Regions from separate parts of the Lactobacillus melliventris genome, predicted to be linked through region 2. Evidence: riboswitches for the same ligand, from Rfam matches in the RefSeq annotation. Region 2 holds a riboswitch; the other holds the start of a gene.
What was found. A riboswitch is a leader RNA that binds a small molecule or an ion and turns the genes downstream of it on or off. The one in region 2 is predicted to bind FMN.
Positions count from the first base shown of each region.

Region 1: linked by a shared signal. The riboswitch ahead of ribD (bifunctional diaminohydroxyphosphoribosylaminopyrimidine deaminase/5-amino-6-(5-phosphoribosylamino)uracil reductase RibD) and the one ahead of ACFQ32_RS02140 (ECF transporter S component) in region 2 are both predicted to bind FMN.

Region 1 covers NZ_JBHTMT010000006.1:69,934-76,835, reverse strand. The annotation lists gene ACFQ32_RS07615 (BspA family leucine-rich repeat surface protein) at 1-927, opposite strand, end outside; gene ribH (6,7-dimethyl-8-ribityllumazine synthase) at 1,277-1,750, opposite strand; gene ACFQ32_RS07605 (bifunctional 3,4-dihydroxy-2-butanone-4-phosphate synthase/GTP cyclohydrolase II) at 1,752-2,978, opposite strand; gene ACFQ32_RS07600 (riboflavin synthase) at 2,990-3,595, opposite strand; gene ribD (bifunctional diaminohydroxyphosphoribosylaminopyrimidine deaminase/5-amino-6-(5-phosphoribosylamino)uracil reductase RibD) at 3,580-4,641, opposite strand; FMN riboswitch at 4,761-4,894, opposite strand; gene ACFQ32_RS07590 (Nif3-like dinuclear metal center hexameric protein) at 4,994-5,872, opposite strand; gene ACFQ32_RS07585 (PTS sugar transporter subunit IIC) at 5,890-6,902, opposite strand, start outside.
Region 2 covers NZ_JBHTMT010000001.1:419,118-426,019, forward strand. The annotation lists gene rpsA (30S ribosomal protein S1) at 1-1,145, opposite strand, end outside; gene cmk ((d)CMP kinase) at 1,206-1,892, opposite strand; gene ACFQ32_RS02135 (LysM peptidoglycan-binding domain-containing protein) at 1,931-2,407, opposite strand; gene ACFQ32_RS02140 (ECF transporter S component) at 2,511-3,197, opposite strand; FMN riboswitch at 3,281-3,395, opposite strand; gene ACFQ32_RS02145 (pseudouridine synthase) at 3,425-4,141, opposite strand; gene scpB (SMC-Scp complex subunit ScpB) at 4,144-4,752, opposite strand; gene ACFQ32_RS02155 (segregation and condensation protein A) at 4,742-5,479, opposite strand; gene ACFQ32_RS02160 (hypothetical protein) at 5,476-5,835, opposite strand; gene xerD (site-specific tyrosine recombinase XerD) at 5,845-6,753, opposite strand; gene ACFQ32_RS02170 (CvfB family protein) at 6,746-6,902, opposite strand, start outside.

The sequences.
Region 1 (6,902 bases), on a different contig from region 2:
TTGGGAAGTATTAAAATTCTGCAAATCCAATTCTTTGAGACTTTCACAACCAGCAAACATATATGACATATCTTTGACTTGGGAAGTATCAAATTTACTTAGGTCAAGATCTTCGAGATTGGTACAGGCTTCAAACATAGAATTCATGTTTTTAACATTTGAGGTATTAAAATGAGAAAGATCTACGTGTTTAAGACTACTGCATTGGGCAAACCAGGCATACATGGTGGTTGCTTCCGAAGTATCAACGTTTTCCAAGCCTTCAATATCAGTTAGGCCTCTAAGACGAAGAAAAACTGACTTAACATCGCCGACAACTTTAAAGTAGCCGTCAAAGATTACCTTTTTTACATGCGTACACTCAGGGTCTCGTCCATCTTGACCTAGAAATCCAGCTACGAGACCAGCATTACTTACAATGGTCGGGTTTTTCTTATCATGACTCCCACTCACAGTTAATACGTTAGTTTCACTATCATAACTTTCGTCAGCATTACCCCACTTACCTGTTTTAATAGTTTTTGTACTAATTTTATTTTCATTCTTAGTGATGTCTGTCTCTGGTTGATCATTACCAGCAGAAGTTTGAGAGTTGGAATTTTTATTGTTGCCCTGCGGCGAGTCTACACTCCCATTTTGAGTTTCATCTGCATTATTTGTAGTACCATTAGCATTTCCTTCTGGTGCAGTGGTATTCGCATTATCAGTAGTGCCTTGATTACTTCCTTGAGACACAGTACTATTTGCTACTCGAGTTTTAACACGACTATCATTCTTGTCAAAGTTTTGTGCAGTGTCTTGTGCCCCTGAATTACTATCAGCCTTTACCACATTAGTATTTAAAATTGTTAAACCAAGTGCAGCTGCAGTTAAACTGCTAAAAAGCAGCGCTCCAGTCCGCTTATTGCGATCTAATCCTTTATTCATTTTTCACCTCAATGATAAAATTAATCTAATCTTGCTACTAAAAAAGTATGTATATTATTACAATTTCAGTATATACTTCATTTAATAACATTGCAAATAGAATTATTTTCATAAGAGTGCTTAAAATAGCCATAAAATCAACATTAATAATAAATTAAAATAACAATTTTACTGTTATCGGATAATATATGCATATATGTTTTTAAAATTAGACTTAATAATTTTAAGATCAATCAACTAATAATAAAAGCAAACAGCAAGCCGCTAAAACTACTAAGACCAAAAACAAGCCACTTCTATTTCTAAAAATGACTTGCTATTTCTTTATTAAGGAGATGTACTTAATAAATTATAGTTGCTTTATTTGCTCTTCTATATTTAATACTTCTAAGACATCCGTGGCACACTCAGCTCCTTTATTGCCTGACTTACCACCGGCACGATCGGTTGCTTGTGCGACCGTATCGGTCATAAGTACACCAAACATGACTGGAACTGAGCCATTAGCTGATGCGGCAGCTAGCTGAGAAGTAGTACCTTCACAAACATACGTAAAGTGAGCCGTTTCACCTCTAATTACAGCTCCTAATGCAATAATGCCATCAACCTTGCCACTCTTTGCCAGGCAGTTGACTGTACGAGCAATTTCAAAGGCACCGGGTACTTTCACAAGCACAATATTTTCATCTTTCACTCCTGATTTTTTCAATTGTGACACTGCTCCAGAAAGTAGGCGGTCAGTTACCACACCATTAAACTGAGCAACGACAATACCAATCTTTTTATCCTGTCCCTGGGCAATGTTGCCAATAATTTCTTTCATGTTAATCTACCTCGTTTAAAATATGATTCATTTCATGCTTTTTAGTTGCCAAGTAATTCTTATTTTCTGCGGTCATGCCTACTTCAACAGGTATTCTTTTGACAACTTTAATGCCATAATTTTCTAATTGCGTTACTTTATCCGGATTATTGGTCATTAATTCAACTTCGCTCACGCCTTTTTGCCTTAAAATTTCAGCAGCAACATTATAACGGCGTGCGTCAACCGGCAAGCCAAGATGCTGGTTAGCTTCAACTGTATTCATACCTTCATCTTGCAGCTTATAAGCTCGTAACTTGTTTTCTAGACCAATTCCCCGACCTTCTTGACGCAAGTATAAAACTGCTCCTGATCCATTTTGCTCAATTTTTGTCAAAGCTGCGGCAAGCTGGGCGCCACAATCACAGCGTTTAGAACCAAAAACATCCCCAGTCAAACATTCACTGTGAAGCCGCAATAAAAGAGGCGCACCTTTTTTTACTTCACCCTTACTAATTAACAAAGTCGGTTGCTTTTCAGGATGCTTTTTATCCCTGAAGCCTTCAAGCTGGAAATGACCGTGTTTAGTCGGAAAGTCAACCTTGGTAAAAGATTCAATCCCTAAATCTTTGTTTGCCTGATTCTTGCGGTATGCAATTAACTCTTCAATGGTCAAATAAGGAATACCAAGTCCTTCTGCTAAAGCCTTTAGGTCTTTACGTCTGGCCATCGTTCCGTCTTTTTTAATGCACTCGCAAATAAAGCCTACAGGTGCAACTCCTGCCAATCTGGCCAGATCCAAAGCAGCTTCAGTATGACCTGTCCGTTCTAGTACACCGCCTTTTTTAGCTACCAAGGGAAAAACATGACCTGGATGATAAAAATCAGCCCACTGGCTATTAGGATCAGCCAGTTTTTTAATAGTTTTAGCACGGTCAAAAGCTGAAATTCCCGTAGTGGTTTCAGTGGAGTCAACACTAAGGGTAAAAGCCGTGCCAAAAGTATCGTTCGAACCAGTTTCAATTGGTTTTAGTTGCAAGCGGTCAGCGTATGCCTTACTCATCGGCACACATAATAGTCCGCGCGCCTTAGTAATCATCATATTAACTGATTGAGGCGTTACCTTTTCAGCCAGACCAATCATATCCCCTTCAGACTCACGCTGCGGTGAATCAGCCACAATGACCAACCCACCTGTCAGCATATGTTGTAACACCTTTTGCATTTTTTCATTCAGTTGTTCTGTCATTTTTTCCTCCATTAAAATTCCTTTTTCCAAGCTTGAATTTGTTTGACAGCGTACCGACCAATCATATCCACTTCAATATTGACTTTGTCATGCACTTGGTAGTGGGCCAAAGTAGTATTTTGTATGGTATAAGGTATTAAGCTCACTCCGAAATGATCATTTTGCGCCATTGTTACGGTTAAACTAATACCATCAATGGCGATTGACCCTTTTTCAACAATAAAGGGGGCATACTTATGTGGTACTGCAAATTCTAATTCTATGGAATTCTCATTTTCGTTTCTTATTACCAGTTCAGCTGTAGTATCAACATGACCCGCAACAATATGACCATCAAGCTTACCGTTTAAAGACAATGAAGGCTCTAAATTTACCAAACTGCCTTTTTGCAAATTGCCCAAATTAGTCCGTTTCATTGTTTCCGGCATCACGTCTACTGCAAAGTCATTATCGCTCCAAGCGGTAACGGTTAAACAAATACCATTAACGGCAATGCTTGCCCCTAAAGGCAAATCTTTTTGCACTAATTTAGGAGCGCAAATACCTAGTCTTGCATGTTGCTCACTAATTTCCAAACGGGTTATCGTTCCCGTAGTTTGAATTATTCCTGTAAACATTCTTTTCTCCTCACGCGAATTCTGACATCTTGATTGAATTTTTTAACGTCTAAAAGTTGATAATCACTTTTTTCTGCTAAAGCCTGGCCAAACACAGCAGGTAATGCGGTACCGCCTAAAACTAAAGGAGCAATGTATGTCACTATTTCGTCAGCCAAGTCCGCTGCTACAAACTGGCTCTGGACATTGCTGCCACCCTCAACTAATAATGATTGAATTTCATGTGCGGCTAAAAACTGCACAATTTTTGAAGGTGTCCATTTAGCAGCAGTAAAGCAGCGAACATTTTCAGCTACTTTTTGTGTCAGTTTAGTTCTACTTAATAGCCAAATTTCGCCTTGTGTCTTAAACATGCGACTGTTAAAGTCTAATTGATTAGCATCTTTAGTAAGCACTATTCGAATAGGCGGCTTGGGTAAATTCTTAATTCTGACCGTTAAAAGTGGATTGTCTATTCGCAAAGTATTTGCCCCAATTAAAATTGCTTGGTTGTGCAAACGCAACTTTTGCACATCCACCTGAGCTGCATCCCCAGTCAAAATTGTTCTTCTTTTACCTGCAGCATTAATTTTGCCATCAATGGACATTGCATATTTAAGCGTCACAAAAGGCCTCTTTTTGTGATAAAAAAAGTTATAAGCAACGTTTAAATTTTCTGTACCACCGATTATCTCAGTTTGCACCCCATGGCTTTCTAGATATTCAATACCCTTGCCAGCTACAATTTGATGAGGATCAACCTGACCAATAACAACTTTTTTTATTCCGGCCTCAGCGACCTTTTTGCAGCAAGGAGGTTGTTTACCGTAATGGCTGCAAGGCTCTAGCGTGACATACAAAGTTGCACCTTGTGCCTGCTGGGGATCAGCTAAGTGTGAGAGTGTATTCGCTTCTGCGTGTTCCTTACCAAATTGATGGTGGTAGCCGGTCGCTAGAACCTGATTGTCTTTAACCAAAACTGCACCAACTAAAGGATTTGTCCAAGTCATTCCCTGAGCTTTCAATGCTTCTTGAACTGCCATTTGCATATAATCCTTATCCTGCACTAATTTCACTTCCTAAGCATTAAAAACCTCGTTGATTCAATCAACGAGGCTTATTTTATATTCATCAAATAAGATTTCAGCGAAGTTTAATAACGACGCGAGTTTTCTGTCTAATCTTGTTTGTTCTTCTCCCATCCAGACTTTAACTGTCGGTACTAGACTCACACTAGTTCCACCGCAAAACGCGGGTCACGGACTTCAATTATTAATTGTCACCGTCGGTAGGGAATTGCACCCTGCCCCGAAGAAACCGTATTCAACTTATTCCAGTATAATATAGATATCCTATGTCGGCAATAGCAATTTATTTTTATATCTTTTTAATTAAATAATTTTGATTCATAACAGGTCTCTAATTCTCAGCAATATAGTGATACATATCACCTGATTGAACAAAACTTATAGGTATTTTCTGCGTCTCAATCGCATTTGGTAACCAATGAACCATATACTTCATACCAGCTTCTTCAGTATTAAAATGACCAACTTGTACAATACATTTATTCAAGCCCACCATACTGCTATCACGAATATATTCAGCTAATGTAAAATCAATCATTTCCATGGTCAATAAACAGTCTATATCTGTTTTATCAATCTCTTCTATACACTTTTTAGCTTCTCCAAGATTGTGCTGAGGGATCATTAATTTTTTACATCTAGTTTTAGGATTTCCCTCAATCCTACACCCATTTAAATTTAGCTTATAGATTAAATGTAACCCGATTTCTTCAGCTGTCATAGGATTAGGCAAGTCAATAAATAATGGTATTCCTAAATTTGGATGCAAGTATTTCTCCCAGCCTAGTTCTTTAGCAAAACCATAAAAAATACCGTCTACCCATTCACTAGGCTCACCTGGCTTTGGTATGCCAGAATGCAAATGATCGTGGTCTCTTCTTACAACGATTTTATACTTATCTAATAATTTTATTTTTGCTAAAAAAGTTTTATTATCACTATCCTTTAGCCATTTTTGTTTATCACCATGATTCCAAAACAAGGCTTCGTGAGCAATTATCAAGTTTGCTCCTCTTTTATGGGCTTCTTCAATTACGTTAGCCGTAGCCCAGCAAGTTGTTACAATACCATAGCATTCATCATCTATATGTTTTTCTCCATAAAGAATCCTATCCCTTGTAGTATCATGTCCTAAAGGTTCAGTTGGGTTTTGAGGCCAAACTCCGCGTTCATATGAAATAAGATGATCAATAACTTCTCTTATTTTCATTAAAGCAACTTCCTTTTCTACTTATTTTGTATACTTTCCTCTTTAATTAATTCTCTGTCATATAACTTCAAAAATGGAGTACAAATAAATATATCTAATATTAATAGACCTATCCATAATATACAGTTTTTCCAGTCCATTGAGGCCAAAAAGACCTGAATAAAACCAGGGGTTGACCAGGGAACCATAACGTAAAACTTTCCCAAAATATTATATTGCATCAATAAATATGCAATTGTTAAGTTAATTATTTCTGAAATCACAATTGGAATATAAAAATATAAATTTAAAACGGTCGGAATACCGAAAATCAACGGTTCATTAATATTAAATAAATTACCTGGTAAACCTATTTTCCACAACGTTTTTAATCTCACAGATTTTGCAAACAAAATCATTGCAATTATAAATGCCGTATATGTAATCCATCCACCAAATACGGAATAAAATGAACCAGCAAAAATATGTGTCATTGGCTGACCAGCATTATATTGTTTTAAATTCAAAGCTACATTTAATGTAGTTATAGGTGTAACTATTGCTCCAAGCATGTTATTGCCGTGAATCCCAAAAAACCAAAGAGTAGTTGCAGTAAATGCTATTAATAATACTACTGGCAAAGACCCGGTTAAATTAGTAAATGGCGTAAACAATAAATATATAACTGAAGCAATATCATTATGCGTGAAGTTTACACACCAATTATTTAAAATGAACAAGACAAATGTTATAACTAGCATAGGTAATAGCACCTCAAAAGGAGCTGCAACATTTGGTGGAACACTAGATGGAAGCTTGATTGAAATATGGTTTGAAATAAATAAGCGGTTTACTTCAACTGTAATTATAGCAACCACAATTCCAGCAAACATTCCCACTGCACCTAAATTTTTTGCTGGCAAATAGATTATATTTTTGATAGCAATTGGTGGAGATGCAATTATTAAAAATGCTAAAATAGCTGTTATTTCATTAGTAATCAGATTCATCTTATAGTATTGTGTTAAATAGTAAGCAATGGCAATTACTG
Region 2 (6,902 bases):
TTGTTCATATATTTTTTATTTACTGAATTGCGGTTATATGAACTGTGTGAACGATTGCCTTCATTTTCAGAGTTCTTGGGCTCAGCAGCCTTCATTGAAAGTGAAATGCGGTGCTCACCAGGGTCAATGTTTAAGACCTTGACTTTAACTTTTTGACCAACCTTTAAAACATCACTTGGCTTGTCTACGTGTTTATATGATATTTCAGAAACGTGAACTAAACCTTGAATATTATCAGCTACTTCAACAAAAGCACCGAAGTTAGTTAAAGATTTAACTTCGCCTTCAAACACATCGCCTTCGTGTAAGTCAGCTGTAGCTTGTTCAAAAGGAGAAGGTTCAGTTTGCTTAATTGAAAGGGAGATGCGATGTCTATCATCATCAATACCAATTACTTTAACTTTGACATCTTGACCAGCCTTTAAAACATCGCTTGGCTTATCAACATGTTTGTATGAGATCTCGGAAATGTGGACTAAACCATCAACACCGCCAACATCAACAAAAGCTCCAAAATTAGTTAAACGGGAAACCTTGCCTTCAACAACATCACCCACAACTAACTGTGATGCAACCTTGTCAAAAGCTTCTTCACGTTCTTCTTCAATTAAATCTTTGTGAGAAAGGATTAAGCGGTTCTTACTTGGATCAATTTCAGTAATTTTAAGTTTCATGGTTTTGCCGATAAATGGCTTAAGATCCGAAACATAACGGTTAGAAATTAATGACGCAGGCAAAAATCCTCTAGTGCCTACATCTACTAACAAACCACCACGAACTGAAGAAGTAACTGTGCCTTCAATTGTCTTTCCGGCTTCAAAATCTTTTTGCAGTTCATCGTATGCTTCTCTTTCCTTCAAGCGGGTAACTGAGAAGAAGAATTCACCATTCTCTTTGTCTCCGCCGGCTTTTCTTAAAACTAAAGCTTTGAGCTTATCGCCTGGTTTAACTGCTTCACGTAGGTCAACGTTGCGATCTGAAGTGTATTCACGACGAGGAATTACACCTTCAATACCGGCATTTTCAACACCAACATCGATTTGACCTTCTTCAACGTCTAAGACTTCAACATCTACAATATCTCCGACCTCAACTCCTTGCATTTGCTTTAATGCATCTAAAAATTGATTACTGTTTTCTGACATTATTTACCTCCCAATATCATACTCTAATTCTAAATGAAAGTTTGATATTTTTCTACTGTTTTATACCCTTTTTTTATAGTTTTTTTGACTTTTTTTAATTTCAGATAAGATTGCATTAACTACCTGGTCTATAGTCATAGAAGTTGTGTCTATTTCAATAGCATCAAGTGCCTTTTTTAATGGTGAAATTTTACGATGCGAATCTTTATAATCCCTTTCCGCTATGTCTTGTTCAATTTCTTCAAGGGACTGGTTAGTTTTAATTCCTCTTTCTTTAAAATCAAGCATTCTTCTTTGGGCTCGAGAATGAGCAGACGCAATTAAAAAGATTTTAACGTCAGCTGCAGGCAAAACCGTGGTCCCAATATCACGACCATCCATCACTACATTCATCTGACCGGCCATTTGTCTTTGCAAACTGACCATTTTAGTTCTGATACCTGCCAAAGCTGATACTTGAGAAACGTGAGCAGAAATATCCGGTGTACGTATATCTTGAGATATATCCTTATCGCCGGCAAAAACTTTTTGTTGGCCATTTTCGCTTTTCAGTTCAATTTTTTCTTTGTCAATAGCAGCCAATATGCCTTTTTCATCACTATAACTAAGTTTGTGTTCACGTGCTAACCAGGTAGAAGCACGGTACATTGCTCCCGTATCAATATACGTAAAGTTCAATTTTTGAGCTATTATCTTTGCTACTGTACTTTTTCCAGCTGAAGCTGGTCCATCAATTGCTACTTGCATTCAATAAAAAAGGGACTGCAGTCCCTATCCTTTCTAAGTTATTTGATACGCAGTACTTGTCCGATATCCACCTGACTGTTAGGATCAAGTTGATTTAACTCAGCTAACTGACCAACAGAAATTTTAAAACGACGAGCAATACTACTTAAAGAATCTCCACTTTGAACTATATATTGTTTAGTTTTCACGTGTTTCTTTTTATGCTTAACCTTAGGTTTGGGTTTTGCCTTCGGTTTGCTCTTAGTTTTATTTTCGACAAGTTTGTTTTTTGCAGGAGAAGCTTTAACGTTTGCTTTTTTGGCAGCTTTTTTATGAGTTTTGCGTACTTCAACTATTTTATTACTTGAATTATTATTCGCTGCTAAATGATGTACTACTGGAACAAGGCCAATTAGTATCATTATAAGTAAAACAATGAGTACAATCCAACCTTTAGAAACAGAGTTGTATGTTTCAACTCTGGTTTTTTGCGGACGTTTATAATGTTGATATGGTCCCTTAGGATTATTAGTCATCTTAAAAAGCCTCCTTACCTAACTTGTTTAATTTTAGCATATTTACCATTTAAGTGGATAAAAAAATCGGTCATTTAATAGACCGATTTCACAATTTCTGATTTTAGTTTTTTAAATTGAAGTTTTTCCTGACAAATGGTTTGATTGTTCTCAAAACAGTTTCAAACAATAAGTAAACCACCGTACCATTTATTGCCCCTTTTAATAAATTAAACGGCACAATAATGCCAAAAATATAGGCACTCATTGATGGAATGTGGAGCAATTTGCCCAAATAAACTTTCTCAGTAAACGCCAATAGACCTGAATAACCATGAATAGCTGGCAAATTGGGTACCGTAGTTGCTGCATAAAAAGGTGTTAGAACCAGAGCATTTAAAACTGACAAAACAAAAGCCATCGCTATAATGCCAAGAACTATACCTAAGATTGGTTTTAAATGTTTTTTAGTAAAACTCTTTTCATCTTTATTGATATTTCTAGTCAAATAATAAAACGGCAAAGCAAATGAAATTGATGCTAAAAAGGCCGCAGATTGACCCACTAAACTTGGTAGCGCAAAACCTTTATATATTAAATTAATTAGCATTCTCACAAACGCGATGAAAATGCCGGGTAATGGACCAAATAAAAAAGTACCAATAGTAATTACAACATCAGAAAAATCAAATTTTAAAAAGCTGGTGACAGGCAATGGTATTTCCAAAAGCATTAATACATATGCAATTGTTCCAATTAAAGTATATGCTACTATATTGACCAAATTATTTCTGCCTTTTCTTTGCAAAATTCTTACCTCCAAAAAAAACTCGGTCTGCTGCTTCTAGCAACAGACCGAGTAAAAGTAAGCTAAAGATCTTGGCTTTTAGTTTAGTCTGTCTTCTTTCATCTAGACTTTAACTATCGGTATCACAATAGATTCCACCACTTTCGTGGGTCGCGGACTCTCACCGCCGGTCGGGATTTTCACCCTGCCATGAAGACAACAAACTTAATATTTAATTTTCAAATACCATCTTAATCTACGTCTTTTAATCTGTCAACTTCCTCATGGGATAATTCGCGAAAACTTCCGGAAATCAGAGAATCCAGGGTTAAAAAGGCATATCTTTCACGTGCTAATTTTTTAACCTGATGATGAACTGCCTTAAACATTCTTTTTACTTGATGATACTGCCCCTCATGAATAGTTAACTGTACTATTTGGCTGTTTTTTTTGCGGTCAGTTCTAATTACTTTAACTTTAGCCGGAGCACATCTATGACGATCAATTTTTACTCCGTGGGTAAGCTGACTGATTTCTGCAGGAGAAAGCACACCCGTAATTTTAGCAACATATACTTTGGCTACATTATTGCGTGGATGCATCAATAAATTTGCAAGCTCTCCGTCATTGGTCATCAAGAGTAAACCTGACGTGTCATAATCTAGTCTGCCAATTGGGTACAAGCGGTAGGGCAATTCTTTAAAGTAATCAACAACGGTTTTTCGGCCTTTGTCATCGCTGGCAGTCGATACCACACCACGCGGTTTATAAAAAAGGTATGTGTGCAAACTTTCCCGCTCAATTGGTTCACCATCGACGGTAATATTACTAAATGTATCTACCTTAGTACCTAATTTTGTAACTACATTACCATCAACTGTCACCCGCCCTGCGGTGATCATTTTTTCAGCCTTGCGTCGTGAAGCAATTCCAGCTTCAGCAATTACTTTTTGTAATCGTTCTAACACCATTATGATTCTCCTTTTTGAGTTTTAGCAATATTTTTATCTGCTTGACCCTTAGCCGCAAATAAATCGATTTCACCTTCGGCATTAACACTATCATCTTCAAAATCTTCAATTAGAGGCAAATCGGCTAAACTTTGATAACCAAAATACTGCAAAAAATAGTCAGTGGTCACGTATAAATTAGGGTGTCCCGGAGCCTCTTTTTTGCCATTTATCTTTACAAGACCCCGCCAAATTAATGTTTGTAAAGCACCAGATGAATTTACCCCTCTGATTTCATCAATTTCTATCCGAGTAATAGGCTGCTTATAAGCAACAATTGCTAATATTTCCAAAGCGGACTGACTAAGACTTTTAGTTAAATCTTTTTGAAAAAAGTTTTCAATTGTTTTGCTTACTTCCGGCCGGGTTGTTAATTTATAAGAATCGTTCAGCTGCTGTATTTGCAGACCTGAATCCGAATTTTGCTGTAATTTTTCCTGCAAGCTTTTAGTTAATTCGCGCAGTGCAGGCTTGCCAATTTGCAGCAGTTCACACAAATTAGTGCTTTCAATGCCATTATCACCGGCCACATACAATAGAGCCTCTAACTGGGCAATTTTAGTTATCATCGCTATCAATTCTTTCCAAGTTCAGATCGCCAAATGTTCTATTTTGTGTTACCCGCAATTCTTGCTTTTTACAAAGTTCAAGCAATGCTAAAAACAAACCAATAACATCAGATAAAGTTTTCATTTTTTGACAACATGCAAAAAAACTGACCTTTTTGCACTTTGCCAATTCGGTTTGCAAAAAAGTACTCATCTCTTTAACAGAGGTCTCTTTCACCTCAACCGAAACAATATCTGGCTGTCTGATCTTCATTCTTTGTAATACTAAAATAAACGTATTAGCCAATTCGGTGGAAGTAATTTGTCCTCGAGGTAACGGCTGAATCTTTTTACTATGGGGCACGCTTTCCTCTTTAGCAGCAGTAATGGGAACCTTTTCGTTACGCTTTTTAAAGTAAACCGAAATTTTTTTGAATATTGAATAGGTAATAAGCTGCTGTACGAGTTCATCCCTAGGATCTTCCTGTTCCTCATCATTTTCTATGAAATCATTTTGCGGCAGTAGTGATTGAGACTTTATGCGTAACAACAATGATGACATGACAAAGTATTCACCGGCAATTTTCAAATTAAGACTTTGCATTTGATGTAAATAGGCTAAATATTGGCTGGTAATTTGGGCTATCGGAATATCATAAATATCAATTTTCTGTACTTTAATTAAGTGCAGCAACAAATCTAAAGGGCCTTCAAAATTGGGTAATTCCAAAGTAAGATTAGCACTCATATTTTTGAGTCCTTTTTTAAATATTTAATCAGATCAATATATTCAGGAACAGCCGTAATTCTTTTTTGGGGATTACTTTGGGCCAGTTCTTGTACTGCCTTTGCTTCATATTTAGCTTTGCGAAAATCAGGAGCAAATGAAATGTAGCGAATGACAACAAATTGTTTATTCGCTTGCGTGCCAATCACACCAATAAAATTAGGATCCTTAGACCGATAAAGATATAGACAAAATTCAGCACTATTTTTATTTAATTGAATTTCATCCTTAAGATTTGCGAGATTTTTAAAATCCGGTAAATAGGATAACAAACCCATTGCTACTTTTTCCGTGTCATTTTTACATTCAATTAACATTTAATCACCTTAAATTCGGGGATGAGTTTTCTCGTATACTTGTATGATATGTTTCTGGGACAAATTGGTATAAATTTGTGTAGTACTAATATCCGAGTGTCCTAAAATTTCTTGAACCACACGCAAATCAGCCCCATTTTCAAGTAGGTGAGTAGCGAAGGTGTGTCTTAAAGTGTGAGGGGTAACGTTTTTCTGAATACCAGCCAACTTGCAGTAATGCTTGATAATTTGCCACACAGCTTGTCGAGTTAGAGAACCGCCGCGACTGTTCAGAAAAATAAAATCCGTGTTTTTTCCCACTTTCAATATCAAGGGATCACGTACTTTTTCTTTATAACTATCAATCCAGGACAAAGCAACTTTACTAATAGGAATCAACCGTTCTTTTGAGCCTTTACCAAAAACTTTGACTAATTTCAATTCTTCATGCAAGTCGGTAAATTTAAGGTTTATTAATTCGCTCACCCTTATTCCTGTTGCATACAACGTTTCAAGTAAAGCACGGTCTCGTAATCCCAGCTTCTTTTTTATATCAGGTTGCTTAAGTAAGTCAGTAACTTCGACTGTGGTTAAAGCAACTGGTAAAGGACGACGCTTTTTGGGTGAGTCTATTTCAAGCATAGGATTCAATTTTTGAATATTTTGTCTTACCAGCCACTGGTAAAACTTTCGCAGACTTGAAATTAAACGACTAATAGAACTTGTTGCCTTCTTTTGATCGCGTTGCTCAGCCAAAAAAGCATCAATATCAATCGCTTTAGTCGGCCAGGAAGTTAAATTTTCCTTTTGTAAAAAATCAATGAAAGAGCTTAAATCCTGCTTGTAAGCAGTGATTGTATTAGCACTTAATCCTCGCTCAATCTGACTAAATCTTAAATAGTCCTCAACTTGTTCTGTTAACTTATTCAACTTATTCATTTTTGTCTTCTTCGGGGTCGTTAAGTAATGAAATTGTTCCAGTAGTTTTATCTTCCACTATGTATTTTCCCTTCAACAAGTGTCCTAATGCTCGTTTAAAAGCTGATTTTGATATGCCAAAATAGTTTTTAATATCCTCTGCATCAGAT